Regions from separate parts of the Vibrio aestuarianus genome, predicted to be linked through region 2. Evidence: predicted binding sites of a transcription regulator. Region 2 holds the regulator's gene; each other region holds the start of a gene.

Region 1 (10,195 bases), 550 kb from region 2:
GAATACAGCGCGATAACCATTAAAGGGAGTGAGTCATGTAACCTCGCTCCGTTAGCCAAATTAGGTTTTAAAACAGAGGTAACAAATGAGCCAAGAATTTAATATCGCCATCTTTGGCGCAACCGGCGCTGTTGGCGAAACCATGCTAGAAGTACTAAAAGATCGAAATTTTCCGGTCGGTGAGCTGTATTTGCTTGCAAGTGAACGTAGTGAAGGCAAAGCTTATCGCTTTAACGGTAAAACGGTACAAGTGCAAAATGTAGAAGATTTCGATTGGTCATTAGCTCACATCGCACTGTTTTCAGCTGGTGGTGAACTTTCAGCGAAATGGGCACCTATCGCGGCTGAAGAAGGTGTAGTGGTGATCGACAATACCTCTCACTTCCGTTATGAATATGACATTCCATTGGTTGTGCCTGAAGTTAACCCAGAGGCGATTGCTGATTTTCGTAATCGTAACATTATTGCTAACCCAAACTGCTCGACTATCCAAATGTTGGTCGCGCTTAAACCGATCCATGATGCGGTGGGCATTGAGCGTATTAATGTTTCGACTTACCAATCGGTTTCTGGCGCAGGAAAGTCAGGAATTGATGAGCTAGCTGGTCAAACAGCAAGACTTCTCAATGGTATGCCTGCAGAACCTGAAGCGTTCAGCCAGCAAATTGCTTTTAACTGTATTCCACAAATTGATCAGTTTATGGACAACGGATACACCAAAGAAGAAATGAAGATGGTGTGGGAAACACAAAAAATCTTTAATGACTCAACCATCATGGTGAACCCGACTTGTGTTCGTGTGCCGGTATTTTATGGTCATGCTGAATCATTACATATCGAAACCCGTGCCCCTATCGATGCTGAACAGGTAGTTGAATTGCTTGAACAAACGGCCGGAATTACGGTTTTCCAAGGTACAGATTTCCCAACTCAAGTTCGTGACGCTGGCGGTAAAGATGATGTATTGGTTGGACGTATCCGTAATGATATCAGCCACCACAGTGGGATTAATATGTGGGTAGTTGCTGACAACGTTCGTAAAGGTGCAGCAACGAACGCAGTGCAAATTGCAGAAGTACTGATTCGTGACTACTTCTAATACCATATTTGGTATTAGTTGCGAATGAATAAAAAAAACCACCGAGATTTCGGTGGTTTTTTTTGCTATTTATTTGGCTTATGCGCACTAGGGTTTTGTTTGCAGTTACCATCCGCACATTTCCCATAAAGGTAAAGGCTGTGGTTAGTTAGTTTAACGTTATACTTTGCTGCGATTTCTTTTTGACGCAATTCAATAACGTCATCAGAGAACTCAATCACCTCACCACAGTCAAGACAGACTAGGTGGTCATGATGATGTTGTGTTGAAAGTTCAAATACTGATTTTCCACCTTCAAAGTGGTGACGAGTGACAATACCTGCATCATCAAATTGGTTTAATACTCGATAAACCGTCGCAAGACCGATTTCTTCACCAAGATCAATCAATTTCTTATACAGTTCTTCAGCACTGATATGTTGGCAGTCAGGCTGCTGTAATACTTCTAAAATTTTTAGCCTTGGAAGGGTAACTTTAAGGCCTGCATCCTTCAGCGCTTGGTTATTATCTGACATATACTTTCCTGTTGATGATCTGCAGCAGTTAACAGAATACATAATTCTGAGCATTATAGGGCACTGACCGCTAACAATAAACCACGAACTTCAAAGGGTTACTCTGTATTTTCCATAAAGTCGCTCAATATCACTGATATTACAGCTCTGACCAGTTACAATTGTGTAACATTTGTTGGGGCGTGCCGACTTTCAAAGGCTAGCACGTCCTTGTGGTTAAGTAGATATACCCTTCCTACTTGAAGTTACAGCGGTGTTGGCTACGTTCGCTAACCCCAATCACATAGTTTATCTATGCTCATGGGGATGAACTCACTTGCCGCCTACCTGCAGCTTCAAGTTGTTTGGGTATAGATTGGAAAGGCGAGCACGGAATGAATCAGTCTTTAGCGAAATTTTATAAACCAAATATAGTCAAATGGGCGTTAAATAGCTGGCCTCCTTTCTGGGGGGCTGGGATCCATATTGATGAAATCAGTGAAGATTTTCGCCAAGTTAAGATGCGCTTGAAGCTAAGATGGTGGAATAAAAATGCTAATCGTACCCAATATGGAGGCAGTATTTTTTCATTAACCGATCCCGTTTATTCTTTAATGTTGATGGGTATTTTGGGTGAGAAATACTACGTATGGGATAAAGAAGCGAGCATCAATTTTATTAAACCTGGTCAGTCAGATCTCTATGCTGACTTTGAGATCACTCAAGACCAGCTTGATACAATATTTGCCAGTACAGTGAATGGAGATAAGTGTTTTCCTGAGTTCATCATACATGTGAAAAATGCTCAAGGAGACGTGGTCTCGGAAGTGCAGCGAAAATTGTATGTGCGTAAAAAGCCTAAGTACCGCGAAGCACTGGACTCTGAGCAAAATATGACATTCTCCGAATAGTAATGGCATAAATTATTGATATCGAGGCTTAGCCTCGATATTGCTTACATAGGTTAATCCAAGCATCGGCTGTGCGAGATACATAACGTTCAGCGTGCCAAATAACGCCTAAGTGCCAATCAATATTTGGTGTTATTGGTTTCACTAAAATGCCTTGTTCTTGAATTTTTTGGCAAAGTGGTTCAGGAAGAAACGCAACGCCGACACCACTTTTAACCAGTGCGACTAAAAAATCCCATTGGCTACTGCGCGCAGAAACTTGTGGAGTAAATCCATGTTGCTCGCAAAGTGAGCCTATATAGTCACTCAGGGTAAACTCATGTGTATAAAGATAAAATGGTTCATGTTGTAGCTCAGACCAAGTAATCTTTTTACGACGTCGCCAAGGCTCGGTATCTGGTAATACGGCATAAATTAAATAACAGTCTAAAGGCAAAGAGGTCAGGCTGTCGGGAGTATGTGGCGTGAGCATGGTTATTGCCACATCAATTTCTCCATTAAGTACGGCCTGTTCTATTTTTCTCCCTCCATATTCGACTATGGTCAGTTCTACGTTTGGGTGGGCCTGGCGATATTGACGAATAAGTCCGGCATATAAGTGGCCAACCATCGGTGGGATACCAAGACGCAAGTGCCCACGTTCAAGTGTGTTTAAGTCGATTAATTCAGATTCTAATTGCGCCATTTGTGCAAGAATATCTAACCCTCTTTGATAGACAACTTCTCCCGCATCCGTTAACCAGAAACGTCTTCCTTCACGCTGTATTAGCGGTTGATTGATCTCTTGCTCAAGGCTACGAATCATCTTACTGATGGTCGGTTGTGTAACGAAAAGTTTTTCGGATGCACGAGTGAAGCTTTGCTGATTAATTAATTCAACGAAGTAACGCAATGCTTTTATGTTCATACTTAACTCATACCATCTCAATTTCATTCCATTTTGGCATAAATTTGATAATGAAAATTCATTTTGTGATGGTTTTGTAATGGATTATAGTGTGACTCAACTCACAAACTTATGCCAAAGCCATCATGAAAAAAGTAAGCACTGTCGCTCTGACTCTGTTGCAAATAGTTATACTGTCATTAATTTGGTTTGTTGCTCAGTACCTGGTTACGACTTTTCATCTGCCTTTACCGGCGAATTTGACTGGAATGCTATTGCTGCTTGCTCTAATTATGTTTCGCGTGGTTCGTGTTGACTGGTTACGAAAAGGCGCAACATGGCTACTCGCTGAAATGCTATTATTTTTTGTACCTGCAGTGGTTGCAGTGGTTAATTACCAAGACATTGTGCAGCAAGATGGGTTAAGAATTCTGGCGGTATTAATAGCGAGTACTATGGTCGTGATTGCAGTGACTGCACGGGTTGTCGACAAAGTGTATCGCATCGAGTTGAAACTGGCTCGTCGTAAAAGTAATCAAAGAAATCGTCTTGCTAGAGTGGAGTCTTAACTTATGGCTTCTATTTTCACTTCATCGCAGCTTGGATCCCTTTGTTTAGTATTAACAGTGGCATTTTATTACCTTAGTAAGTTTCTCTATCAGCGTAAACGTTCAATCTTTTTAATGCCGTTGTTACTTGCCCCACTATTGTTGGTTGCGGTTGTGATGGGTTTTCACATCCCATACCCAGCTTATATGGAAGAGTCTCATTGGTTACTATGGATGTTAGGTCCGTCAACGGTTGCCTTTGCAATACCCGTTTATGATAACCGGGTATTGATTAGACGGCACTGGTTATCCTTGTCGGTAGGGGTGTTAGTATCAGTCGTTACCGCTGTTGGTAGCTCGGTTTTTATGGCTCGTTGGCTTGATCTCCCAGAGATATTACAACGTAGCTTAGCCATGCGCTCAATTACCACTCCGTTTGCTGTTGAGGCGACTAAATCAATCGGTGGTCAAAGTGACCTTACTGCGTTATTTGTTGTATTAACTGGGGTTATTGGCATGGCGGTTGGTGAGGTGGTTTTGACAACCTTGTCTATCCGCTCGCGGTTAGGAAGGGGCGCCAGTCTTGGTGCGTCGGCTCACGGTGCTGGTACGGCTAAGGCTTATCAAATTGGTAATTCTGAAGGGGTTGTGTCAAGCGTGGTGATGATGCTAGCAGGCATGGTAACGGTACTGTTAGCGCCTTTCATAGGCCATCTACTTTGGTAAGTATTTAATTGGTTGATATAAAAAAGACCCCCAGCGTTTGCAGGGGGTCTTTTTTTAGTCTTCCAGCTCAGCTAAGCACATTTCATCGTAAATTTGCTTAACCCAGCTATTGACGCGTTGGTCGGTCAACTCAGGCTGACGGTCTTCATCAATACACAGACCGACAAAGTGGTCGTTATCACCGGCTACTAATGCTTTCGATGCTTCAAATTCGTAACCTTCGGTTGGCCAATGGCCAATGATGGTTGCGCCTTTACTTTCGATAATGTCGCGAACGGTACCCATTGCATCGCAGAAATACTCTGCGTAATCTTCTTGGTCACCACAACCGAAAATAGCAACCAGCTTGGTCGAGAAGTCGATCGCTTCCAATTCAGGGAAGAAGTCATCCCAGTCACACTGTGCTTCACCGTAGTACCAAGTCGGAATACCAAGAAGCAACAAGTCGAAATTATCAATATCTTCTTTGCTACTTTTAGCAATATCTTGAACGTGAACGAGCTGCTTACCCAGTTGCTTTTGAATCATCTTCGCAACCGCTTCAGTATTGCCTGTATCGCTACCAAAGAAGAGACCTACACTTGCCATAGAATCATTACCTTTAATTTGTCATTTTCTGGCGGATGAACCTGCTCTTTACCCAAGACCTGTGCCTTCCCAACTGAGTTGGATTAGCCCTTTAGTGATAAAGCCTGCACACCCTAAAAACAGAACTAGCCATACAATACGACGTCCGAATGGTGGAACATTACCCTGCTTAAGGACATCTTTGATCGCCATACCAATAAGAAAGAATATAGCCGCAAAAAGAAGATCGAGTCCAATCGACTCAAGCATGTTCATGTAGTCGTACAGCATGGGAATCCTTTATGCCAATTTGCTTGCGCGCACTATACCATTGTTATTCGTCAAAGTTAATGCGTGCATGAGTACCTATTTCACACTTGTTTCAACAACAAACGGTGATTTAATCGGTGAACTTGCGGATAGCCCGCAACACTTCTACGGGCTTTTCAGCATGTAACCAGTGGCCAGTATTGGCAATGATATGCGCTTTAGCTTGGCTAAATTGTTGCTGAATCAAGGGTTGATGTTCAGTCATTAAATAATCTGATTCACTGCCTTTAATAAATAGCGTTGGAATGTCGGTAGTCGGAATAGTCTGCCACTCTAAAATATGCCAATAATTGTTTTCAATACTTGCGACATTGAAACGCCATTCCATGACGTTATCATCACGTTTTACGATTGATTTACTCAAAAACTGGCGTACACCTTCGAGTTCAATATGCTCGGCTAGAATCGACATTACTTGCGCGCGAGAGGTCGGTTGCTGGTCGATAACCGCCTTAAGCCCTGCAAGCACATTGTCATGTCGCCGTTGGTTATAGCTTACCGGTGCCATATCTAAAACAATAAGCTTATTCATTTTATTCGGTGCAAATTCAGTCAGTTTCATGGCGACTTTACCGCCCATTGAATGTCCGATGACTATCGCTGAGTCAACAGCTAGATACTCGAGTAGATTGGCGACATCCTGCGCCATACTGGAGTAATCATGCTGCTGTGAATGGAATGATTGACCGTGGTTGCGCAAGTCAATACTCAGGACTTGATGGTCAGTTTTAAGATCTCGGGCTAGTAAGCCTAAGTTGTCGAGATTACCAAATAACCCATGGATCAAAACAACGGTGTGACCTTCACCTTCGAGTTTATAATTAAGAAGTGCTGACATTTTATCTTATTAGTGATTGGTTTAACGTAGAGTATCAGTGAAGATCTCGCTATAATCTCCCAGAGTTTAAACATTGAGATTGTGAAAAGCGAATGAAAACAATTGAGGTTGATGAGGATCTATACCGTTACATTGCAAGTCAAACCCAGCATATTGGTGAAAGCGCGTCTGACATTTTGCGTCGCTTGCTGAACGTTGATGGTAAGGTTTCTGCTGCAACGGTAATGACACAAGTAAACGTTGAACCTAAAGGCATTGTTGTGAGTAAAGATGCCGTTCGAGATACACAGATTGATAGCGTAAAAGAAATGCGTTCTTTGTTGATTTCTGATGAATTTGCGGGTCTGAAAAAAGCGATTGATCGCTTTATGTTGGTGCTTTCAACTTTATACCGCATTGATCCTGCAAGTTTTTCCGAAGCGACATTAGTGAACAAAGGGCGTAAACGCGTTTACTTTGCAGATAATGAGCAAACCTTACTTGAAAGTGGTCAAACAACGAAACCAAAATCGATTCCAAATACGCCTTTTTGGGTGATTACTAACAATAATACCAGCCGTAAACAGCAGATGATTGAACAATTGATGTCGCTGATGAATTTCCCGTCAGACATCATTGAGAAAGTAACAAACGCTATCTAACATTTTCTTTGGCTTGTTATTCAAAGATAAAAATCTGATTTAAGCCTCATACTGCGAGAAATAAATTTCGTATTATGAGGCTTTTTGTTTCGTCGTTATTTCAAGAAAGGATGTCAAAATGGCTATGCACCCACGCGCAGGACAGAAAGCGCTTCAGGAAGATCTACATAATATCCCTGCGCTTGTCGCAAACTATTTCTTACTTCAACCCGATCCAGCTTGCCCCGAGCATAAAGTACAGTTCGGTACGTCAGGTCATCGCGGTAGTGCAGATAAATCAACCTTCAACGAAAATCATATCTTAGCGATTACTCAGGCATTGGCTGAAGTACGTGCAGAACAAGGAACTCAAGGCCCTATTTTCGTCGGTAAAGACACGCACGCGCTATCAGAACCTGCATTTTCTAGCGTTGTTGAAGTACTGATTGGCAATGGTATTGAAGTCATTGTCCAAGAGAATAATGGCTATACACCAACGCCAGGAATCTCTCACGCGATTCTGACTTATAACTTAACTCATCAACAGAAAGCCGATGGTATTGTTATTACACCATCGCACAATCCACCACAAGACGGTGGAATTAAGTACAACCCAACACACGGTGGTCCAGCCGAAGGTGAACTAACGCAAGCAATAGAAGACCGAGCGAATGTAATTATTGCTGAGGGTATGCAAGGTGTTAAACGTGTAGCGATTACGCAAGCCAAACAGTCACCACTATTTAAACAGGTTGATCTCGTCAAACCGTATATTGATGACTTAGTCAATGTTATTGATATGCAAGCTATCCAAAAAGCCAATCTTAAGCTGGGCGTTGATCCATTGGGCGGCAGTGGCATCGATTATTGGCGTCAAATTGGTAAAGCTTACAAGCTGAACTTAACGCTAGTCAGTGAGGCGGTTGATCCTACTTTCCAATTTATGTCATTAGATAAAGATGGCGTGGTGCGTATGGATTGTTCTTCACCTTATGCTATGGCAGGGCTGCTGGCACTAAAAGACGAGTATGACTTAGCTTTTGGTAATGATCCTGATTATGACCGTCATGGTATTGTGACACCGAAAGGTTTAATGAATCCAAACCATTTCTTAGCGGTATGTATTGACTACCTATATCGTCATCGTCAGCAATGGCGTCAAGACGTTGCCGTCGGCAAAACCTTAGTATCAAGTGCTCTTATTGATCGTGTTGTCGCTGACCTTGGCCGAGAATTGTGTGAAGTACCCGTTGGCTTCAAATGGTTTGTTGATGGTTTATACAGTGGTCAATTTGGCTTTGGCGGTGAAGAAAGTGCGGGGGCATCGTTCCTACGCAAAGATGGCACGCCATGGTCAACAGATAAAGATGGTATCATTCTTTGTTTACTGGCTGCAGAGATCACTGCAGTGACAGGTAAAAATCCTCAACAGTATTATGAAGAGCTTGCTGCAAAACACGGTGAATCAAAGTACAGCCGTATCCAAGCTGTCGCTAATGGCCCTCAAAAAGCAGTACTTAGCAAACTATCACCAGAAATGGTCTCAGCGCAAACATTAGCAGGTGACGCAATTACTGCTCGTTTGACGCATGCTCCGGGTAATGGTGCGGCAATCGGTGGTCTTAAAGTGACGACCGATTTTGGTTGGTTTGCCGCTCGTCCTTCAGGTACGGAAGATATATACAAAATTTACTGTGAAAGCTTTAAAGGCGAAGAACACTTGAAACAGATTGAATCTGAAGCTCAGGATATCGTTAATCAAGTATTTGCTGACGCAGGCTTATAATATAAATCATTAATGAAAACGGGCGACCTTATGGGTCGCCCGTTCTGTTTTGAGCTACGTTTGTAACCGATATCAAAACGGTTATATATGATTTAAACGCTTTGATGTGGCCATTGATCTGGCACGATAAACCAAAATCGACCACTTTCACTTTGGCAATGAACAAAACCTTGTTCTGGGGCTGAGGTAAACACTGGGCTTGTGGTACTTTTTCCACTTATCCACTGTGGCTTGTCAAGTAAGAATAGTGCTTCGTTTATTTGCTCTGCTTGGCTTTGATAGCACCAATACCCGGCAATTTGTGACGAATTAATTGAGTAACCTAAACATTGTTCTGGAATGGTTTCGTTGGCAAAGGGGTTGGTATACAAACGGCCTTGCATTAACAAGTGGTGGCTGATATTACGCCAAAGTGGGTAGGTGGTTTGAAACGATTCAGATTGAGATAGTGTTAGTTGCTGGTGGAGCATATGGTCGAGCTTTATATCAAGACGATCTTGTGAGTTTGGTCCATACCAGAGCCCTTGATGGAGAAGGTAAAATTTAACCGCCACTTCCCAATGTTCATAGCGTTGCTGCCGTTTATTTTTCACAACGAAATCAAGTGACCCCAGTGTTGTTCCTGCATCATTTAACTGAATTTCCTCAGAAACGGCTGAATAGGTTGGGTCGAGTTTAAATAGTAGAGAGCATAGATGCTGATAGATAAAGCCTAATCTTGGGTTACCAGCATAACCCTCTTTAAGCTGCGGAATGTCCTGCATGAATGGATGCTGCGTGGCAACAACACCTTTGTGATGAAACAATGCAGGGGTGGTCGATACCCAGTTTGCCAGTGAGTTTAGGTCCATCTTCATTGATTTTCTCTTCTTCATTTTTCGACATCTTAGCTCGGAATTGTTATAACCACGCTAGTTAAAAATACAATCTTGGGATGAATAATGGATAATTTACAACTTGAAGCTTTAATCAATCAAAAGCTTACTCCTCAGTTAATTAAAGACTATTGCCCGAATGGTTTACAAGTCGAAGGTCGATCTGAAATCAAAAAGATTGTTACGGGTGTTACCGCCTCTCAAGCACTTATTGACAAGGCCGTTGAACTTAAAGCCGATGCTTTACTGGTTCACCATGGCTATTTTTGGAAAGGTGAATCTGAACCGATTCGAGGCATGAAGGGCAAACGTATCCGAACTTTAATTAAAAACGATATCAACCTGTTTGGTTACCACTTACCATTAGATATCCATCCAGAGTTAGGGAATAACGCCGAGCTTGCGCGGTTGCTCGACATTGAAGTTGAAGGTGGAATGGAAGGGCACCCTCAATCTGTTGCGATGTTTGGGCGTCTTAACAAACCGATGTCAGGTGTTGAGTTTGCGGCCAAAAT
Region 2 (10,195 bases):
AAGATTGCCTTAGCCGCTCTGAAACCTTGCTTCATAGCTACCGAGACTTACGTCGCCGACTAAAAACGAACCTACCAGACACCCTATATCGTGAAGCCCTGCAATTCGAATTACAGCTCGAAAAGCAGCAACAGTCTGATTTAGTCGACTGCATCAACGCATTACCATTAGCAAATAATACTGGTCAGCCTCTCACACAACGCTACTGCCGCTTATTGGCTGCTGAACATCTGTGTCGTGCATTCGCTGAACCAGCACCACAATCTGGAAAAGCATAACCCAGCGAATTATCTGTTTCGTGTATACTCTTTCGTATCCTACATAAACCTTATTCCCTATGACTCAATTTATCGCGGCCACTGGGCTTAAAAATCCTCATTTACAAACGCTCATACCACGCTTATTACGTAAAAAAGCACGTTTTGAACCGCTATGGCAAACCTTACCTACCGATGATGGTGATTTTCTTGACTTGGCTTGGAGCGAAGATAGGCATTCAGAGCAAAGTAAAAACAAACCTTTATTCGTTCTGTTTCATGGGCTAGAAGGAAGCTTTTATAGCCCTTACGCTAACGGGTTAATGCATGCATTCGCCGAAAGTGGTTGGTTGTCAGTAATGATGCATTTTCGCGGCTGCAGCGGTAAACCCAATCACCTTGCGCGGGCTTATCATTCCGGCGAAATAGAAGATGCGCGTTTTGTTTTGCAATATTTGCGCGAACAACATGTAGGGCGACCTATCGTCGCTGTAGGTATTTCGCTTGGTGGTAACATGCTGGCCAATTATCTAGCTGAATATCACGAAGACCCTATTGTCGATGCCGCAACAATCGTTTCAGCACCGCTTGATCTCGCCGCCTGCTCACAACGCATTGAGCAGGGATTTTCAAAAGTCTACCGCGACTATTTACTCTCCTCGCTAAAAAGTAACGCGCTGAAAAAACATCATCTTTTACAAGATGCACTTAACCTCTCTTCTTGTCAGATCAGTAGCATTAAGAAGCTGTATCAATTCGATGATTTAATCACAGCCCCCTTGCATGGTTTTAAAGATGCTCATGACTATTATCAACAATGTTCTGGACTACATAAACTCAAGCAGATCCATGTACCCTTACAAATTATTCACGCTAAAGACGACCCATTCATGACCGATGCTGTGATTCCAAAATTCGTTTTACCGGAAAATATCGACTATCGCTTATTTAACCAAGGTGGACATGTCGGCTTTATTTCAGGCAGTGCATTGAAACCAACTTTTTGGCTGGAACAAGCCTTACCTGCCTATTATGAAAGCCTGTGTAAACCGTCATGAAATAGCTGCCATCACAATGCTATTTAGGGTATAACTGCCAGCCTTCAACATGACAGTTAAGAGGTCGTCATGATTATTCCTTGGCAACAAATTGCTCCTGATACACTCGATAATCTCATTCAAGAATTTGTCTTACGTGAAGGAACAGATTACGGTGAACAAGAGATATCTTTGCAACAAAAAATCGAACAAGTGAAGCAGCAGTTAGCAAGTGGTGAAGTTGCCATAGTCTATTCTGAATTGCACGAAAGTGTCGATATTCAAGTGCGTAAATCGTTTTAGCGCACCGCAATCTAGTCTTTCCGTGCTATATTGCGACAATAAATAACAAGTACGTTACATAAAGACAGGGTTTGTCATGTCAGCAAAACATCCGATTATAGCCGTCACGGGCTCATCCGGTGCCGGTACTACCACAACCTCTGAAGCGTTTCGCAAAATGTTCAATATGATGAGCATTAAACCTGCTTGGGTTGAAGGCGACAGCTTCCACCGTTTCACACGTCCAGAAATGGACGTAGAGATCCGTAAAGCACGAGAGCAAGGCAAACACATCAGTTATTTTGGTCCCCAAGCTAATGACTTTGGCGCACTGGAAGAGTTTTTTCGCCAATACGGCAAACTAGGAACAGGGCAAGTTCGTCGCTACCTGCATTCATTTGATGAAGCCGTTCCCTATAACCAAATGCCAGGAACGTTTACTCCATGGCAAGATTTGCCAGAAAATTCTGATGTTATGTTCTACGAAGGGTTACATGGTGGTGTGGTCGATGGTGATGTCAACGTGGCTCAACATGTCGATTTTTTGATTGGCATGGTGCCGATTGTTAACCTAGAGTGGATCCAAAAATACGTACGTGATACGCGCGATCGTGGTCATTCACGCGAAGCTGTAATGGACTCGATTGTTCGCTCGATGGACGACTACCTCAATTACATCACCCCACAGTTTTCTCGCACCCATATTAACTTCCAGCGCGTGCCCACAGTCGATACCTCAAACCCGCTCAACGCAAAGGGTATCCCCAGTTTGGATGAAAGCTTCGTGGTGATAAGGCTACGTGGCATTAAGAATGTCGATTTCCCCTATTTACTGGCCATGATTGATGGTTCATTTATGTCGCGCCATAACACCATCGTTGTTCCTGGTGGCAAGATGAGTTTTGCCATGGAGCTGATTGTTCGCCCTATCCTGCAACAATTAATTGAAACAGGGAAAATTGGATAATATTTTTGCACTTTTTACGGTTACTTTTCATACCGTGATCATGTGCACATTTTTGCTTAAATTATCGTGTAGTCGACACGATTAAAGTCAAGAAATCGTTTCCGAAAAAGGATACTATTCTTAACCGAAACACAAGTTAGCTTGCAGCACTTGTAAAGTGCTCTTATCCTAGTAAGTCAATTTAAAGGCTTAGCTAAAATATGGAAAGCAGCAAGCGTACCCTGCAGAGGAAGTGAGATATTATGGTTCTAGGTAAACCTCAAACCGACCCAACACTAGAGTGGTTTCTTTCACACTGTCATATTCATAAGTACCCATCAAAGAGCACGCTGATCCACGCGGGCGAGAAAGCTGAAACGTTGTACTACATCGTTAAAGGTTCTGTTGCGGTTCTTATTAAAGACGAAGAAGGTAAGGAGATGATCCTTTCTTACCTAAACCAAGGTGACTTTATCGGTGAACTTGGTCTATTCGAAGAAGACCAAGAACGTACCGCTTGGGTTCGTGCTAAATCTCCTTGTGAAGTGGCAGAGATTTCATTTAAGAAATTCCGTCAACTTATCCAGGTGAATCCAGATATTCTAATGCGCCTATCTGCTCAGATTTCACGTCGTTTACAAGTGACTAGTCAAAAAGTAGGTGACCTTGCGTTCCTTGACGTAACGGGCCGTATTGCTCAAACGCTACTAAACCTAGCGAAACAACCTGACGCAATGACTCACCCAGATGGCATGCAAATCAAGATCACCCGTCAAGAAATCGGTCAAATCGTTGGCTGTTCTCGTGAAACAGTTGGTCGTATCTTGAAAATGCTAGAAGAGCAGAACCTAATTTCTGCACACGGTAAAACTATCGTGGTATACGGAACTCGTTAATTTCAACAGAAATTGAGAGACTGAATCGATAAAGCCACCTTGGGAAACTTAGGTGGCTTTTTGTTGGCAAAGGCTCAGCACAATTTTATTGCATATCAGTGCTTTCAAAAATCTTGTCAGCTGAAGCGGCAACAAACCCACTATATAACTCACCGTTTGCCATTGGATAGCGTTTGGCAAACTCGTAAAAACCGCCCGGAATCATCTCAACACCATCACTAAATTGCACCGGTACTTTATCTGCCATGGTGGAAGATTGTTCTAGCAGCACCTCTGGCGTGCCTTTCACTTCTCCGCCATTTTCATTAATAACAAAGCCAGCTTGGCGAAGGTGAGCATTCACCGCTTTGACTTCATTAAACGCATTCAACTGGTTAACACTAACGGTAAAATGATTGGCCCCATAGCCATGAGCTGCCAACCATGCGGCGTATTCACTTTCCTGAGCCAAAGTGAGGTAATCGCTATGGGCTATCTGCCATAATCGACCACTATACAAAAAGTCGCTACTGGTGAGTTTGTCGCTATCTACTTGCTCTACCAGTTTGGCTACAATCGCTTGCAACTCAGGTGAGCACTCTGCCACTTTTAGCTCACTAATGAAAACCTTAGGCTGCGTTGGATCAGGATGTTCATAGTGCTTCGCGACTAACTTCTTACTTTCAAATTGATAATCACCACACGCTGTATAACCTAATGCTAAAAAAGGCTTAGCCAGTGTTTCAATCCCCAGGGGAGCAACATTAAAGGTTCGCAAAGCGATATGATCATTGATCAAAGCTTCATCTTCTTGAAGCAATTGATGAACTTTGTCAGCCGAAGGACAAAGACGTTGAATATAGTCATTCCATAGCGATTGAAATAAAACGGTTGGCGTCATAACGCCTCCTTGTCAGCAATGTGTCTAGCAAGCGATATACCTTGAGTATGTATAAAGCCTTAGTTTCAGTATGAGGTTATTGGATAAATATTGCCGCTTAATATTTATTGAAACGATTCAGAAAATACATCCAGCGGCAATTCAACCTGTGACGTTAAGTTGTGTATTGATCCAGGTTTCAGGATCTATACCCAAACCACTTGAAGTGGCAGGTAGGTGGCAAGTGAGTAAATCCCCATGAGCATAGATAAACTATGTAATTGGGGTGAACAAACGTAGCCAACACCGCTGCAACTTCAAGTAGAAAGGGGATAAGCCTCTTCTATGAGAGGCTTTTTATTATTCCGTAGGTTATAGCTCAACCCCAGGGCTGAGAGTGGCAGGTAATTCTGTTGCCTGCCCTTCCATTGAAGCCATAGGGTATGCACAGTAATCAGCCGCGTAATAAGCACTCGGGCGCAAGTTACCCGATGCCCCCGGCCCACCAAATGGTGCATCACCACTCGCACCAGTTAATTGGCGATTACGGTTTACGATACCAGCGCGGATATGATCAACAAAATAATCCCACTCGGCATCATCAGTTGATACTAAACCTGCAGACAAACCAAAACGGGTAGCATTGGCCAACTCAACCGCTTGCTCTAAAGTCTGATAGCGCACCACTTGTAATAACGGGCCAAAGTATTCTTCGTCAGGCAACTCACTAATAGCGGTTACGTCAATGATTCCTGGCGTAACAAATGCCGCTTGCAGCGGTTTGGCTTCCACCAAACTATAACCACCTAAAAATTGTAAATTAGCCTGTGCATTGAGAATAAATTGCGCGGCAGCTTGCGAGATTTGTGGCCCCATAAATGGCGCAGGATCGGCAAATGGTTGATCAATTCGTAGCTTTTGGGTTGCGGTGATCAATTTACTTAATAGCACATCACCTTTTTCACCGACAGGAACGTACAGGCGACGCGCGCAAGTGCAGCGCTGCCCTGCGCTAATGAAAGCCGATTGAATGATGGTGTATACCGCTGCATCTAAGTCACCATACTGATCGGAGATCACCATCGGGTTGTTCCCGCCCATTTCAAGCGCCAGCATTTTGCCAGGTTGCCCGGCAAACTGACGATGCAGTAAATGCCCAGTGTTAGCACTGCCAGTAAATAGCAAACCATCAATACCTTTTGACTCGGCCAGAGCGATGCCTGTTTCTTTCGCCCCTTGTACAAGGTTGAGCACACCTGCTGGTAACCCTGCATCTTGCCACAGTTTCATGGCAAATTCGCCCGTCCACGGGGTTTGCTCAGAAGGCTTAAACACCACGGTATTACCCGCTAAAAGAGCCGGAACAATATGACCATTCGGTAAATGTGCTGGGAAATTATAGGGACCAAATACCGCCATTACACCAAGTGGACGGTGACGCAGTACAATTTGGTTTCCCGCTGCCTCACGCGCACTTTCACCCGTACGATCATGATAAGCACGAATCGAAATAGCGATTTTACCAGCCATCGCCGCCGCTTCAGTACGAGTTTCCCAAATGGGTTTACCAGTTTCTTTGGCGATGATCTGTGCGATTTCTTCACTGTGTTCTTTTACTTTCTCAGCAAAGGCCAACACGTATTGCTCACGTTCAGCAAAGGGGCGTTTTTTCCATTCAACAAAGGCACTTCTTGCTGCACTCACTGCGTCTTCTACTTGCGCAGGCGTTGCGCTATCGCCTTGCCAAATCATTTGGTCATTATAGGGGCTGAGCGATACCATTGGCTCACCTTGGCCAGCTAACCACTCACCTGCAATCCACTGAGTCATATTTCTATCCTTACATCAAAAAGCTGGCTTACTGCGCCAAAATTCGAACTAAATCGCCACTCTCTACTAAAAGCGCTTTTGCTACTTCAGGAGAGATAATCACCGTTTCGGTTTCACGGTTGTAAGCCCCTTTCGCTGCGGTAGCGCGAAAATCTTCAAATGAGGTATTACACACCAAATAATCTTGCGAACTAGAATGTTCTGCCACTTCGACCTTGGCGCGCATGGAATGACGTACCGACTCAACATTACGTAAGTCACACTCAACGGTTGGGCCGGCATCAAAAATGTCGACATAATTGCGGCAAGTAAACCCTTCACGTTCCAATAGCTTAAGCGCAGGGCGCGTGTTGTCATGTACTTGGCCGATGACAGCTTGCGCTTCTTTACTCAGCAAGTTGACGTAAATAGGCAGCTTGGGCATCAGATCCGCGATAAACCCTTTCTTGCCAATCCCTGTGAGGTAATCGGCCATCGTGAAATCTATTGAAAAGAAATGCTCTTGCAGCCATTGCCAAAACGGAGAGTTACCTTCGGCATCGGAAACACCACGCATCTCCGCAAAAATGGTTTTCGAGAATCGATGAGGATGTTCGGCCATCATCAGAAAGCGGCATTTCGACATTAAGCGGCCATTAAGCCCTTGACGAAAATCAGGACGCAGAAAGAGCGTACAAATCTCACTACAACCGGTGTAGTTATTGCCAAATGTCAGCAGTTTTACCGTATTGTTCACCTTCAATTTAGGCGATGAATGAACAATCGTGCTGATATGGTAAGAATAAAAAGGCACATCCCAACCAATAGAAGCTTCAATACCCGTGGTACCAGCAACCTCTCCAGTTTCAGAATCAAACCCCACCATTAAATAACCTTCGTCTCCAGGCTCGGATACGTTGGGTTTAGTAAAGCTGTATTCAGAATGGGTAATACGATTGGTTAAAAGTTCTTCATTAACCGGTAGAGATGTGAATCCGTGACCTGATTCGACAGCGCAAGTGTGCAGCGCGTCATAGTCCGACATTGCGATAGGGCGAACAACTAGCATCAATACTTCCCTCCCGATGCTTGAAGTAGCCCAAGGCTTCCTACCTTGGGCTGCTAGGCTTTTTCACTACATGAGTGATGCAATAGCTTTATCGAGTTTTGCTAAGCCTTCTTCTATTTCTTGTTTTGTAATCACTAATGATGGCGTCATACGCACCACATTGGTTCCAGCAACCAACACCATCAAACCTTGTTTACCTGCCGCAACCAAAATGTCACGGGCACGGCCTTGCCACTCTTCATTCAACGCGGCACCGAGTAATAAACCTTTACCACGAACTTCACTGAAGATTTGGTATTTAGAATTAATTTCTGCTAACCCTTGACGAAATAGTGCTTCGCGCTCTTTTACACCCGCTAACGTTTCTGGCTGGCTAACAAAATTAACGACCGCTTCAGCGACGGCGCAAGCTAATGGGTTACCGCCATAAGTTGAACCATGAGTCCCGACTTTTAGGTGAGCAGCCAATTCATTGGTGGTGAGCATAGCGCCAATAGGGAAACCACCACCGAGTGATTTTGCAGTACTTAAAATATCAGGAGTAATGCCTAAACCTTGGTATGCGTAGAAATCTCCCGTACGACCATTACCTGTTTGTACCTCATCAAAGATAAGTAGAGCATTGTGTTTGTCACACAACTCACGCACCGCTTGAACAAACTCTGGCGTTGGCGACACAATGCCACCCTCACCTTGCAATGGCTCCATCATGACAGCACAAGTACGGTCTGACATATGGGCTTGTAGTGCCTCAATATCGTTATAGGCTAGGTGGGTCACATCGCCAGGCTTTGGACCAAATCCATCAGAATAAGCCGCTTGACCACCGACAGTAACGGTAAAGAAAGTACGTCCGTGGAAACCTTGTTTAAAGGCAATGATTTCTGATTTCTGTTCACCATGAACATCTGCAGCCCAACGACGAGCAAGCTTCAAAGCCGCCTCATTCGCTTCTGCACCAGAATTGGCAAAAAACACTTTTTCCGCAAAGCAGACTTCGGTTAATTTTTTCGCGAGACGCAACGCGGGTTCGTTAGTCATTACGTTGCTGAGATGCCATAACTTGTTCGCTTGCTCAGTTAAAGCACCAACCATCACTGGGTGACAATGGCCTAAACAACTCACGGCAATACCACCAGCAAAATCGATGTATTCATTACCTTGCTGATCCCATACCCGAGAGCCTTGTCCCTTTACTGGGATCATTTCCATTGGGTTATAGCAAGGTACCATTACCTCATCAAATAAGCCGCGCTCTACATTCATTTCCACTGTCATTGCACATTCCCTCTCGATACCGCATGCCTAGCAGATTGCGATCTTTCCACAAAAACCTTGCGTGGAAGATATTGTTTTGCTTTTTAGCTAATGCAGCATTGTATTTACAAATTATTAACCATTTCAATAGTGGATTATTCTTTTATCACAACAATTTTGCCGATAATCCTCACTACGTATGATTATTTATGCATTAAGTAGACTCTTTTATGAAGTACTTTTTTACAAATAGTGAGAATAAATACAGCCAAGGCTTGAAGCATGGCGCTTAAAGTAAATTCGATAGGATATATGGCGAATAATTTTGCAAGCTTCACAGCCAACAAAAAAGATGAAGAAAATGTTAAGAAAGGTGATCGCAGTCAGGTTGAGAGAGGCCTAACGACGCAAAAAATTAGCCAGTAATTGATGCCCCTGTTCGGTTTTGATTGATTCGGGATGAAATTGTACCGCATCGATGGCTAAGGTTTTATGTTGGTAGCCCATAATTTCGTCCATGCTCCCGTCGTCTAATTCTGTCCATGCAGTCAGTTCAAAACAGTCAGGAAGCGAGTCGGACTTTACCACTAAAGAATGGTAACGAGTCACCGTCAAAGGATTATTGAGGCCATGAAATACGCTATTCCCTGTGTGACGAATAGCTGAGGTTTTACCATGCATCACTTTTCTGGCGCGAACGATCTGCCCCCCAAACACCTGCGCAATGGCTTGATGACCAAGACACACTCCTAAAATGGGTAACTTGCCAGCAAAGTGTTGTATCGCTTGCAAAGAGATACCGGCTTCATTTGGTGTACAAGGCCCTGGAGAGATAACTAGATGAGTAGGATTAAGTGCTTCAATACCTGCAATATCAATTTCATCATTGCGTACTACCTCTACTTCAACGCCCAATTCACAGAAATATTGATACAAGTTGTAGGTAAACGAATCGTAGTTATCGATGATAAGTAGCATGGTAGGAGCAGCACACTCAAAGTTGGAAATCACTAGGGGCAGTATTGTGCAATACCACCAATGAAAGGCAAGTATTAAGTCGGTAAAGGTGAAAAATTAAGGCCAGCAAATGCCAGCCTTACTATTTACAAGTTTTAGCTCATCACTTACGACGTCGCCATGCACCGAAGCCAAGCAAGGACATCAGTACACCTAAGCCTAATGAACCACCGTAGATATTCAGTTCGAGAACGGCTGGATCATGATCTGATGCACGGAAGTGATCACTGTATTTAGGTAAGTCACCTTTGAACTCATCGTTGTAATCAAACAGTGTTGATTCACCGCCATTGATGTGCCAATCGGTCGCATCTACCACTTTACCTTTCAGGCTTTTACTGACCAATAAGTGATCCAGTGCGCCAACTTCATCATTAAATGAATAACTCCAACTGTCTGGATGCTTCATCGCAACAGCATTGATGTAATCGTAGCTCTTGGTGATCACGGCACCGTCATCACCAAACTGCGAAACACCAGCAATGTAAGTATTACGAGCGGCTTTGATCTCTTTGCCATATTTCTCTGGACTGTAATCGGTCAAAACCAACATAGGGTCCTCCATACCGTAAGAGTTCATATCACCCAAAATGACTTTATGCCCGTTGATTTTCTCAAGTGCTTCACCAAGTGCAACCGCTGCCGCGACACGGAAGTTTTCACACGCACCTTGGAAGTCTGCATCGTTGCCACCTTGTCCGCCTTGTTCAAGCGGTGCTGCATCTTCCCAACATTTAGAGCCTTTTGATTTCAAGTGGTTAACAGC
Region 3 (10,195 bases), on a different contig from region 2:
ATATGTTTCCACATACCGACCACAGTGAAGTGATGGTGTTACTTGAGTATCAACCTAAACTCACAGCCTGATCGTCGAGGCAAAGTGGTAGAGAAAAGGGAAGCTGTTGCTTCCCTTTTTCGTCTTTGTAATGTTATTTAACCGTCCATGCGACGGTTTCACCGCCTCGAATCGGCACTACAGTGTCTGAGCCAAAAGGCATGCTGTCAGCCACAGACCATGGTTCGTTGATGAGCGTTACGGTATCGCTATTGCGTGGTAGGCCGTAAAAATCAGGGCCATTATGGCTGGCAAACGCCTCAAGATGACCAAGCTGATTCACTTGCTCAAAAACTTCCGCATAGAGCTCAAGTGCAGCGTGGGCAGTATAGGAACCTGCGCAACCACAAGCCGCTTCTTTTTTGCCTTTTGCATGTGGCGCTGAATCGGTACCAAGGAAAAATTTCTTACTGCCAGATGTTGCCGCTTGAATTAATGCAAGCTGGTGAGTATTACGTTTTAAGATCGGTAAGCAGTAGAAATGAGGACGAATACCACCGGCAAGCATGTGATTGCGGTTATACATTAGATGGTGCGCGGTGATCGTTGCTGCCACATTGTCGTTCGCATTTTTCACAAACTCTACCGCTTCGGCAGTCGTGATATGTTCCAACACAATTTTGAGCTTAGGGAAATCATTAACGATAGGAGCAAGAACTGTATCGAGGAAGGCTTTTTCTCGGTCAAAAATATCCACATCGTGAGCTGTCACTTCTCCATGGATCAGTAATAGCATGCCAACATCTTGCATCGCTTCTAACACCGGATAAATGTTTTTCGCACAAGTGACACCAGAGTCTGAGTTTGTCGTAGCACCTGCAGGGTAGAGTTTAGCGGCGACAATGGCACCGGATGCTTTCGCTTTACGGATTTCATCGGGAGTGGTGTTATCGGTGAGATAAAGCGCCATCAGTGGTTTGAAAGAATCGCGTGGTTTTTGCGCCATAATGCGTTCTTGGTAGGATAACGCTAATTCAGTGGTAGTAATTGGTGGGACGGTATTTGGCATTATCAGTGCGCGGCCATTGTAACGGCTGATATCTCGAACAGTATCTGTCAGTACATCACCATCACGTAAGTGTACATGCCAGTCATCAGGACGAGTGATCGTAAGTGTTTTCATTGAATGCTCCCACCGGAAAAATTGGTTGATTGGAGCCTAAACATATTCTTCATTACTGTGCGCGCAATCGCTTACGTTTAGGCGACAGGATGATAGAGGAAAAGGGGAGGGATTTCATCTTTTTATTTCCAGCCAGAGGAATCACATCTCTTTGTAGAGTTAGTCACGTTGACGGTTTTGCATTATCATCACCGCATAAAATAGAAATAAAAAACGTATAAGGATCAGCCATGTCGTCAGCGCAACTTTCTCAAATCAATATCTACCCTGTTAAATCGGTGGCTGGAATTTCGCAATCAACCGCTTGGGTTGAAAAGCAAGGTCTCGCTTTCGATCGACGTTTCATGGTGGCATTGGCTGACGGCTCAATGGTCACCGCTCGCAAATATCCGAGTATGGTAAAAATCAGTTCAACGCTGGTGGCAGATGGTTTGATTTTTACTGCGGCTAACCAATCTCCGTTAAAGCTGCGTTACGTAGACTTTAAAATGCAGCCTGCTTCAGCGCAGGTGTGGAGCGATAACTTTACTGCTTATACCACTACCGACGATGCCGATGATTGGTTTAGTGAGGCTTTAGGCCAGCGAGTAGAGTTGTTGTTTACTGGTGAACAGTCTAATCGAGTACGAGAAAAAATTGGCCATAACGTCAGTTTTGCTGACGGTTATCCAGTTTTGGTGATTAGCCAAGCATCATTGGATGAGCTAAACCGTCGTAGCCCCGAACAGCATAGTATGGATCAATTTCGGACTAACCTCGTGGTGACGGCCAATGAGCCGTTTGCGGAAGATGGATGGAAACGAATTCGTATCGGAGATGTTGAATTTGAATCCGTAAAGCCTTGTGAACGATGTATTTTGACGACAGTTGATGTCTATAAGGGCGAATTCCGACCAACCAAAGAGCCGCTCAGAACCTTATCTCAATTTCGTGCCAATGAACGCGGTGGCGTGTTTTTTGGCCAAAATTTAGTGGCGAAAAATGAGGGGATGATTCGGGTTGGTGATACTGTTGAAGTACTTGAATATAAAGAAAAAGAAATTTATCTCGATCACGGTATGACTCATCATCTTATGACATGTGTTGAGCGTGAAGAGATCGCCCGTGACTTCATAACATTCTGGCTTGAGCCTAAGCAGGGTGATGTTCCTCATTATCAACCCGGTCAGCATCTACCGATCGAAGTGGTGATTGATGGTGAAAATGTGGCACGACGCTATACGTTGTCTTCTAGTCCATCGCGTCCCGGGCGCTTAGCTATCTCTGTGAAGCGTATTGATGGTGGACGAGTTTCTAATTGGTTGATTGATCATTTACAAGTGGGTAGTACGCTAAGCACCCAGTATCCAGATGGATCATTTCATTTATCTGGCCATCAACAGCAGCCATTATTACTGCTTTCCGCAGGAAGTGGTGTTACGCCAATGCTTTCCATGTTGCGTTACCTTGCGGATCATCAAAAAATTCAAGATGTGGTCTTTTATCATCAATGTCGTAGTGTTGAAGATATTCCATGCCGCGAAGAGCTCGAGTTATTGAACCAACAACATGATGGACTAAAAGTACTCCTTTCATTGACCCAAGCCCCGCAAGATTGGTTTGGGTTAAAAGGACGACTCTCTTTATCTCATATCAAGCAGATCAAAGATGTGGCTGAGCGTCAGGTGTTTGTATGTGGGCCGGATGGTTTTATGCAAAAAGCGAAAAACTTGTTATTGAAGAAAGGAGTAGCGGAAGAGTCTTATCACCAAGAAGCATTTGGCGTGGCGCAAAAAGTGACGGCTGAATTTAAAACGTTGCGGCTAAGTGTTAATGGCAATCTGTTTGAAGGCAACAACCAAGCGACTCTGCTTGAACAGGCAGAAGCGGCCGGTATTCCAATTGCAAATAGCTGTCGAGCTGGTTTTTGTGGAGCGTGTAAGGTAACGGTTGAGTCGGGCAAAGTGCATCAGCCAGAAGTACCAGCATTACAAGATCATGAACGTCATATGGGCATCGCGTTAGCGTGCTGCTGTGTGCCTGAAACTGATTTGGAAGTCGTAAACTAACTCCTTTCAGTTTGAAACTACATTAACTATGTTCGCTGCCTGCAACGCTAGGCCGTTTGGTATGAATGCGCTTAACCAGCTCGGTTTATAAAAATGCCTCTTGGGTCAAATGACCACAAGAGGCGCGACGTTGCTAGTGATTTTTATTTAGAGCATGTTAGGAGACCTAAATAAAGTTAGTCACAAAATCGGATAAGTACGAATTAATTGCCGAACACTCAGTGAATTTCGCGTCAATGTGTGAAGCTCATTCCAATTTGTTTGGTGCGGTTTTATCCTTAAACCTACCTTAGATTAAGTTTTTTGAGCTTGATCGACGAATAAATAAACGCTTGAACGTTTGCGTAAAAATATGTGATGAAACTCTCATTTTGTTGTTTATACTTTCCGCCCGGTTATGAGCCGGTGCTCAACCCATACAAGCCGTCACATGGATATGTGAATGACCCCAAGGACTGGACCAGCTAAGTTTCTCTGCTTGTATAAGGTTATTTAAAATGAACAATGTTTTTACCAGCCACTCTTTTCCCTACTTCTTTGTAGTGAACGAGAGTCATGATTCATCCTTTGCCAAGTTATTTGGTCCTGCCCTTATCTCCCAATTTCACACTAGGTAAATACAATGAATATTCTTTTTGGTCTTGTCGGCGTGATTGTGCTGATGGCTTGCGCGTATCTGTTATCTGAGAGCCGATCTTCCATTAATTGGAAAACCGTTTTACGTGCTTTATTGCTGCAAGTGGGCTTTGCTGCTTTGGTTCTTTATTTCCCGTGGGGACAAACTGCATTAGCAAGTATGAGTAATGGTGTTGCTAGCTTGTTGGGATTTGCAGACGCAGGGATCAGTTTTTTGTTTGGTGATTTAGCCAATTCTGGGTTTATTTTTGCGGTTCGTGTTCTGCCCATTATCATTTTCTTCAGCGCTCTTATCTCAGCCCTTTACTATCTTGGTATCATGCAAAAAGTCATCGAGTTCATTGGTGGTGGTATCCAAAAATTTTTAGGTACGAGCAAAGCGGAATCTTTAGTTGCTACAGGCAATATATTCCTTTCACAAGGCGAATCCCCGTTACTCGTTCGCCCATTTTTATCGCGTATGACCCGTTCGGAATTGTTTGCTGTGATGGCTGGCGGTATGGCATCGGTTGCTGGTAGCGTGTTGGGGGGGTATGCGGGTTTAGGGGTTGAACTTAAGTACCTAATCGCCGCAAGTTTCATGGCTGCTCCTGGCAGTTTGATGATGGCGAAAATCATTGTTCCTGAGCGTGATGTTCCACTTGACCAATCGAATATAGAGATGGATAAAGCGCAAGACAGTAATGTTATCGATGCTCTTGCAAGCGGTGCAATGAACGGAATGAAAGTGGCAGTAGCGGTTGGAACCATGCTGGTCGCTTTTGTGAGTGTCATTGCAATGGTCAATACAGGGTTAGAAAGCTTCGGTGAACTCTTTGGCTTTAGCGGCATTACCTTACAAGTGTTATTTGGCTATCTATTTTCGCCGTTAGCATGGGTTATTGGTGTGCCAAGTAACGAAGTATTAATGGCGGGTTCTTATATTGGTCAAAAAGTGGTGATGAACGAATTTGTCGCGTTTATCGATTTTGTTGAGCATAAGGCCTTGTTGTCCGAACATACGCAAGTCATTGTTACTTTCGCATTGTGTGGGTTTGCTAACATAGGATCGATCGCGATTCAATTGGGTTCCATCGGTGTGATTGCACCGGAACGTCGTGCAGAAGTGGCAAACTTAGGGATTAAAGCGGTTGCTGCGGGCACATTGGCAAACTTAATGAGTGCGTGTTTAGCCAGTATGTTCATTTTATTGTAAAAATACATTCTCGTTATGTGAATGCCTGCTTCGGTGGGCATTTTTTATCAACTGTTATTTGGGCTGTGTTGTACAACGCAGTAATCGTAAAAAAACTGATTTATAGCAAATACTGTTTCAAATGAGCGCGTAGTATAGGCTGCAATTAACTGCGTATATCATTATTGAAATACGCGGATGTTTTCACTTCTTGAGTATTTGCTATGGAAAATCTTGTCGACCGTTTTCTGCGTTATGTTTCTTTTGATACACAATCAAATCCTGCCAATTCACAATGTCCAAGCTCGTCAGGTCAGAAGCCTTTCGCTCATAAGTTGTGTGATGAGTTGATAGATTTAGGTCTAACTGAAGTGAGCGTAGACGATCACGGTTATGTGATGGCTAAGTTAGAATCAAACGTGGATTATCCCGTTCCTGCCATTGGTTTTATTGCGCATATGGACACTGCTCCTGATGCTTCTGGAAAAAATGTTAAACCACAACTTGTTGAAAATTATCAAGGTGGCGATATTGCGCTTGGAAAAGGTGATGAAGTGTTGTCGCCTATTCAGTACCCAGACTTGCACCAATTGCATGGTCATAACTTAATTACGACCGATGGCACCACACTGCTTGGCGCAGACAATAAAGCCGGTATTGCCGAAATTATGACCGCGTTAGAGGTGTTGATTGCGGATCCGAGTATTGCTCATGGTGATATTTGTATTGGTTTTACACCAGACGAAGAAATTGGTCGCGGTGCTGATTTATTTAATGTGGAAAAATTTGGGGCGCAATGGGCTTACACCATTGATGGTGGACCAGTTGGTGAGCTTGAATACGAAAACTTTAATGCAACCAGTGCTGATGTGATTTGTCACGGTATTAATGTGCATCCGGGAACTGCAAAAGACAAAATGGTCAATTCGATGAACATTGCTGCGCAATTTCAGTTGATGATGCCAATGGATGAAACACCAGAAACAACCGAAGGTTACCAAGGTTTTTACCATCTGAAATCAGCGGAGATGAGCGTTGCTCGTTCAGAGTTGGGTTATATTATTCGAGACTTCGACCGTGAAGGTTTGAATGCTCGTAAAACATTCATGCAACAAAAAGTAGCAGAACTGAATGCTCGTCTTGAAAAAGGTCGTGTTGAACTGGTGTTAACGGACAGCTATTTCAACATGAAAGAGATGGTCGAGCCTCATCCACAAGTGATTGAACTTGCAAAACAAGCGATGATTGAATGCGATATTGAACCATTGATTAAACCAATCCGTGGCGGTACTGATGGTGCAAGACTCTCATTTATGGGACTACCATGTCCGAACATCTTTACTGGTGGCTATAATTTCCACGGTATCCATGAATTTATCAGCGTAGAAGGGATGGAAAAGGCGGTTAATGTGATCGTTAAACTGGCGGAAAAAACAGCACTAACCAGTCAACCAAATTAAAACATACCCTCTTTAGCGTTTCCGAACGAGCATTAAAGAGGGGTATTCCATTACAAAGCTTTGACAGGGCGCATATTAATTGTGCCCATATCCTTTTTAGCCTTTCATTCAGTTACAATGTAAATCAATAATAAGCGAAATAACGCCAACAGATGGTCGTCGTTCGATACAGTAATGAAGGGGATTAGTATGGAGAAAGCAGTCGCGGTTTGGGACTTTCTTCTCACGCATAAATTGATATTCACCACGTTAATAATGGTGCTGATCATTTTGATTCGTCGTTTGGTGCTATCACAGATTCGAGGTGATGTCGCTTTCATTACAGAGAAACAACGTAAATGGATGTCACGAACCAAGAATGGAATATTTGGTTTGACGATCGTCATCTTGTTTGTGTTATGGCAGTCCGAGATCAACGAATTTGCATTGTCAGTGACCGCTATTGCAGTTGCGATTGTTGTGGCATCGAAAGAGATTATTCTCTGTTTTACAGGCTCAATTCAGCGTGCGAGTTCTCGCTCATTTCGTATTGGGGATTGGATTGAAGTGGGAAAATTAAGTGGTGAGGTGATCGAGCACAACTTAATGGCAACGGTGATTCAAGAAATTGACCTTAACCATGGTCAATATCACTATACGGGCAAAACAGCGACTCTTCCTAATAGCATGTTTTTTACTTTCCCAGTCAAAAATCTTAATTTTATGAAGCGTTATGTGTTTCATAATTTCTCGATTGTGGTGCCAAACTTCGCTAACTTGTTTCCGCTACTGCCAATCATGCATGAGAGGATCGAAGCGCATTTTGCTCATTTTATTGATGTTGCACGGCGCTACAATAATATGATCGAAAAACACGCGGGTGTGGATTTGCCCAATGCAGAGCCCCATATTCAGATCAGCAGCACTGCTGCAGGTGAACAAGTCGTTCACTTTATGATTTTCTGCCCAACCGAAAGAGCTAACCATCTTGAGCAGTTGATCCGTGAAGACTTCATGCAAGAGTACGAAAAAGCTTTTCCTCGTGAATTGAATGGCGCGGCTAATACATTGGTGAATTAACCACACCATAATTGTATCGATTGAAGCGAGTCATATGACTCGCTTTATTTAATGTTTAATTGAATGTGTTTTGGTCACTGAGATACCAAGTCTTTTTGCGAGTCGAGTTAAATTAGCTCGGTCGATTTGTAGCTGTCTTCCGGCTTCTGCCCAGTTAAAATCGGCTCGGGTTAACGCTTCACTGATTACCTTTCTTTGGAATTCATCTGTGGCTTCACGTAAGCCTACGCGCCAGTTAATGTTGGCCTCTTCTGTCTGCGATATTTGTTCATTTGAAGTGTTGAACGAGATGCCATTATCCAGTTCACCAATATCGTGGCAGGTTACAGTAACTAGGTTAGATGCAGTTTTCTTAGCACGAGCTTTTAGTGCTGCACGATTAATAACATGCTCAAGCTCTCGGACATTACCCGGCCAGAAGTAATGCAGCAGCGACTCCAAAGCCAGCGGGTCAATTTTAAGTTGTACAATGCCAAGTTTTCGTCGAGCCTGCTCTAAGAAATAACCGGCGAGTAATGTGACATCACCATCGCGTTCGCGCAGAGATGGCACATGGATTGGGTAAACACTGAGCCTATGATAAAGGTCAACACGAAAGCGTCCAGCTTCGACTTCTACTTTTAGATCTCGGTTTGTCGCAGCCAATATTCGTACATCAATGGTTTGTACGTGATCTTTTCCGACTGGTTGAATCTCATTATTTTGTAACGCTCTTAGGATCTTGCTTTGCGCGGTAAGTGGAAGTTCGCCGATCTCATCTAAAAACAGGGTACCACCATCAGCTAAGGCAAATTTGCCTAAACGATGTCGATCTGCACCTGTAAATGCGCCTTTTACATGGCCAAATAGTTCACTTTCTACTAAGTTTTCAGGAATAGCGGCGCAGTTTACGTAGATCAAAGGCTGACGTTTTCGAGATGAAAGATGATGAATGGTACGCGCCACTAATTCTTTACCAACCCCTGTTTCGCCGTGAATCAAAATATTGAAATTGGAAGGAGCAACCACTTCGAGGTCGGCTTTCATTATTTGCATCGCCGTACTAGAACCGATGATTTCACCGCCGTCTCTGTCCCATACTTCTTCATTGAGTTCTTCGAAGCGTTGTTGAGATTGTTTAGCTTGGGCTTCTAATTGTGAAAAAGTCAGTGCCATTTTTAGTGTCGAGGCGGCAATAGCCGATAACACTTCAAGGCTTCTTGTTGGTATGTGGTCAAACACATTTGGTGTCAGGCTATCGAGCGTCAGAATTCCTAGCAATTCGTCGCCAAAGAGTAGTGGTAAGCCCATGCAAGAATGCATCGGTAGATCGCCATCATGCTCCATTAACAGGCCATCAAAAGGATCTGGTAGCGGAGAGTGCGCATCAAACCTTATCGGCGATTTGGCTTGGCAGATTTGTGTGAAACGAGGATGCTCTTCGATTAAAAATCGGCGACCTAATGTATCTCTAGTCAGACCTTGCATAGCAAGAGGAATCAGTAACTCCCCCTGGCGAGAAAGAAGTACCACACAGTCACACTGGATGGTTTTGCGGATCGCATCGAGTAGGCGATTGAATCGATCGTGATCATTTGAACCACTGGCTAACCCAATCGTCATTTCGACTAGAGTGGAGATAGAGATATCTTGCATAGAAATAATATTCGTGATGTTTTTCTGATATTGTAGTGTCAATATGACCTGTTTGAAAGGGTTTTATTGACCTGTTTACTTAAGGTTTTTGATGCTATTTTTATTAAAATCAATGACATATGATTTGGCACGTGTTGTGCAATTAGATGAAAGTGAAAAACATCATCTTATAAATAACAAAAAATAAAATCTGAGGAGAATTTCAGTCATGCTCAACGACCACCATATCAACATTGTAAAAAGTACCATACCGTTACTTGAATCTACAGGACCGGCCTTAACCAAACATTTCTATGAGCGAATGTTTTCACATAATCCTGAGCTGAAAGATATTTTTAACATGACACATCAACAGACCGGGCGCCAGGGTGTGGCTTTATTTGAAGCTATTGCCGCTTATGCAAAAAATATTGATAACCTAGCAGTGCTGACCAGCGCAGTTGAGCGAATTGCCCACAAGCACACCAGCTTTAACATTCAACCCGATCATTACCAAATTGTTGGTCTTCACCTTATCGAAACATTACGAGAACTTGCCAGTGAAGCTTTTACGAGTGAAGTTGAAGAAGCTTGGACTGCTGCCTACCTGTTTTTAGCTCAAGTATTTATTTCTCGGGAAGGCGAGTTGTACTTACAACGTAAACAAGCGTTAGGTGGTTGGGAAAATGCACGCGAGTTTATCGTTCAAGAGAAAGTAAAAGAATCGGAATTGGTGACGAGTTTTATCTTTGCCCCTACCGATAAAGAAAGCGTATTGGATTACCAAGCGGGGCAGTACATAGGTATAGAAGTGAAACCGGAGTCATCTCAATATAAGGAAATCCGCCAGTATTCGTTGTCACAAAAATCAAATGGTAAGAACTACCGAATTTCAGTCAAGCGAGAAGGCTTTGATACGCAACATGCTGGTATTGTATCGAATTATTTGCACGATGAATTGTGTGTGGGAGATTGTGTGAAATTGTATGCGCCAGCGGGAGACTTTTTCTACGTAGAACGTGAAGCACCTGTGGTGTTGATT

The links. Region 2 encodes CRP, which controls carbon source genes, mostly activating them, when cyclic AMP is high. Its sites were predicted from a motif close to TGTGANNNNNNTCACA; they were not measured.
Region 1: MCT08_RS05715 (CidA/LrgA family protein) is a predicted target of CRP. The motif match lies at 3,502-3,517, and genes of this name have one in related genera.
Region 3: MCT08_RS17840 (NupC/NupG family nucleoside CNT transporter) is a predicted target of CRP. The motif match lies at 3,564-3,579, and genes of this name have one in related genera.

Annotation. Positions count from the first base shown of each region.
Region 1 covers NZ_JAKNYQ010000001.1:1,182,116-1,192,310, forward strand. The annotation lists gene MCT08_RS05690 (4-phosphoerythronate dehydrogenase) at 1-102, shown strand, start outside; gene MCT08_RS05695 (aspartate-semialdehyde dehydrogenase) at 86-1,099, shown strand; gene fcrX (ferric iron uptake transcriptional regulator FcrX) at 1,165-1,614, opposite strand; gene MCT08_RS05705 (DUF4442 domain-containing protein) at 1,989-2,504, shown strand; gene MCT08_RS05710 (LysR family transcriptional regulator) at 2,533-3,411, opposite strand; gene MCT08_RS05715 (CidA/LrgA family protein) at 3,537-3,959, shown strand; gene MCT08_RS05720 (LrgB family protein) at 3,963-4,664, shown strand; gene fldA (flavodoxin FldA) at 4,719-5,252, opposite strand; gene MCT08_RS05730 (DUF2788 domain-containing protein) at 5,301-5,522, opposite strand; gene MCT08_RS05735 (alpha/beta fold hydrolase) at 5,632-6,399, opposite strand; gene seqA (replication initiation negative regulator SeqA) at 6,492-7,040, shown strand; gene pgm (phosphoglucomutase (alpha-D-glucose-1,6-bisphosphate-dependent)) at 7,159-8,805, shown strand; gene MCT08_RS05750 (DUF1853 family protein) at 8,898-9,680, opposite strand; gene MCT08_RS05755 (Nif3-like dinuclear metal center hexameric protein) at 9,747-10,195, shown strand, end outside.
Region 2 covers NZ_JAKNYQ010000001.1:636,868-647,062, reverse strand. The annotation lists gene MCT08_RS03090 (TIGR02444 family protein) at 1-278, shown strand, start outside; gene MCT08_RS03085 (hydrolase) at 338-1,315, shown strand; gene MCT08_RS03080 (YheU family protein) at 1,385-1,597, shown strand; gene MCT08_RS03075 (phosphoribulokinase) at 1,674-2,543, shown strand; gene crp (cAMP-activated global transcriptional regulator CRP) at 2,786-3,418, shown strand; gene MCT08_RS03065 (DUF1338 domain-containing protein) at 3,504-4,298, opposite strand; gene astD (succinylglutamate-semialdehyde dehydrogenase) at 4,650-6,107, opposite strand; gene astA (arginine N-succinyltransferase) at 6,136-7,155, opposite strand; gene MCT08_RS03050 (aspartate aminotransferase family protein) at 7,222-8,433, opposite strand; gene MCT08_RS03045 (hypothetical protein) at 8,695-8,838, shown strand; gene MCT08_RS03040 (aminodeoxychorismate/anthranilate synthase component II) at 8,812-9,390, opposite strand; gene MCT08_RS03035 (ExeM/NucH family extracellular endonuclease) at 9,533-10,195, opposite strand, start outside.
Region 3 covers NZ_JAKNYQ010000002.1:940,982-951,176, reverse strand. The annotation lists gene rlmC (23S rRNA (uracil(747)-C(5))-methyltransferase RlmC) at 1-71, shown strand, start outside; gene pyrC (dihydroorotase) at 134-1,162, opposite strand; gene MCT08_RS17845 (hybrid-cluster NAD(P)-dependent oxidoreductase) at 1,393-3,210, shown strand; gene MCT08_RS17840 (NupC/NupG family nucleoside CNT transporter) at 3,833-5,041, shown strand; gene pepT (peptidase T) at 5,245-6,480, shown strand; gene MCT08_RS17830 (mechanosensitive ion channel family protein) at 6,670-7,539, shown strand; gene norR (nitric oxide reductase transcriptional regulator NorR) at 7,588-9,174, opposite strand; gene hmpA (NO-inducible flavohemoprotein) at 9,383-10,195, shown strand, end outside.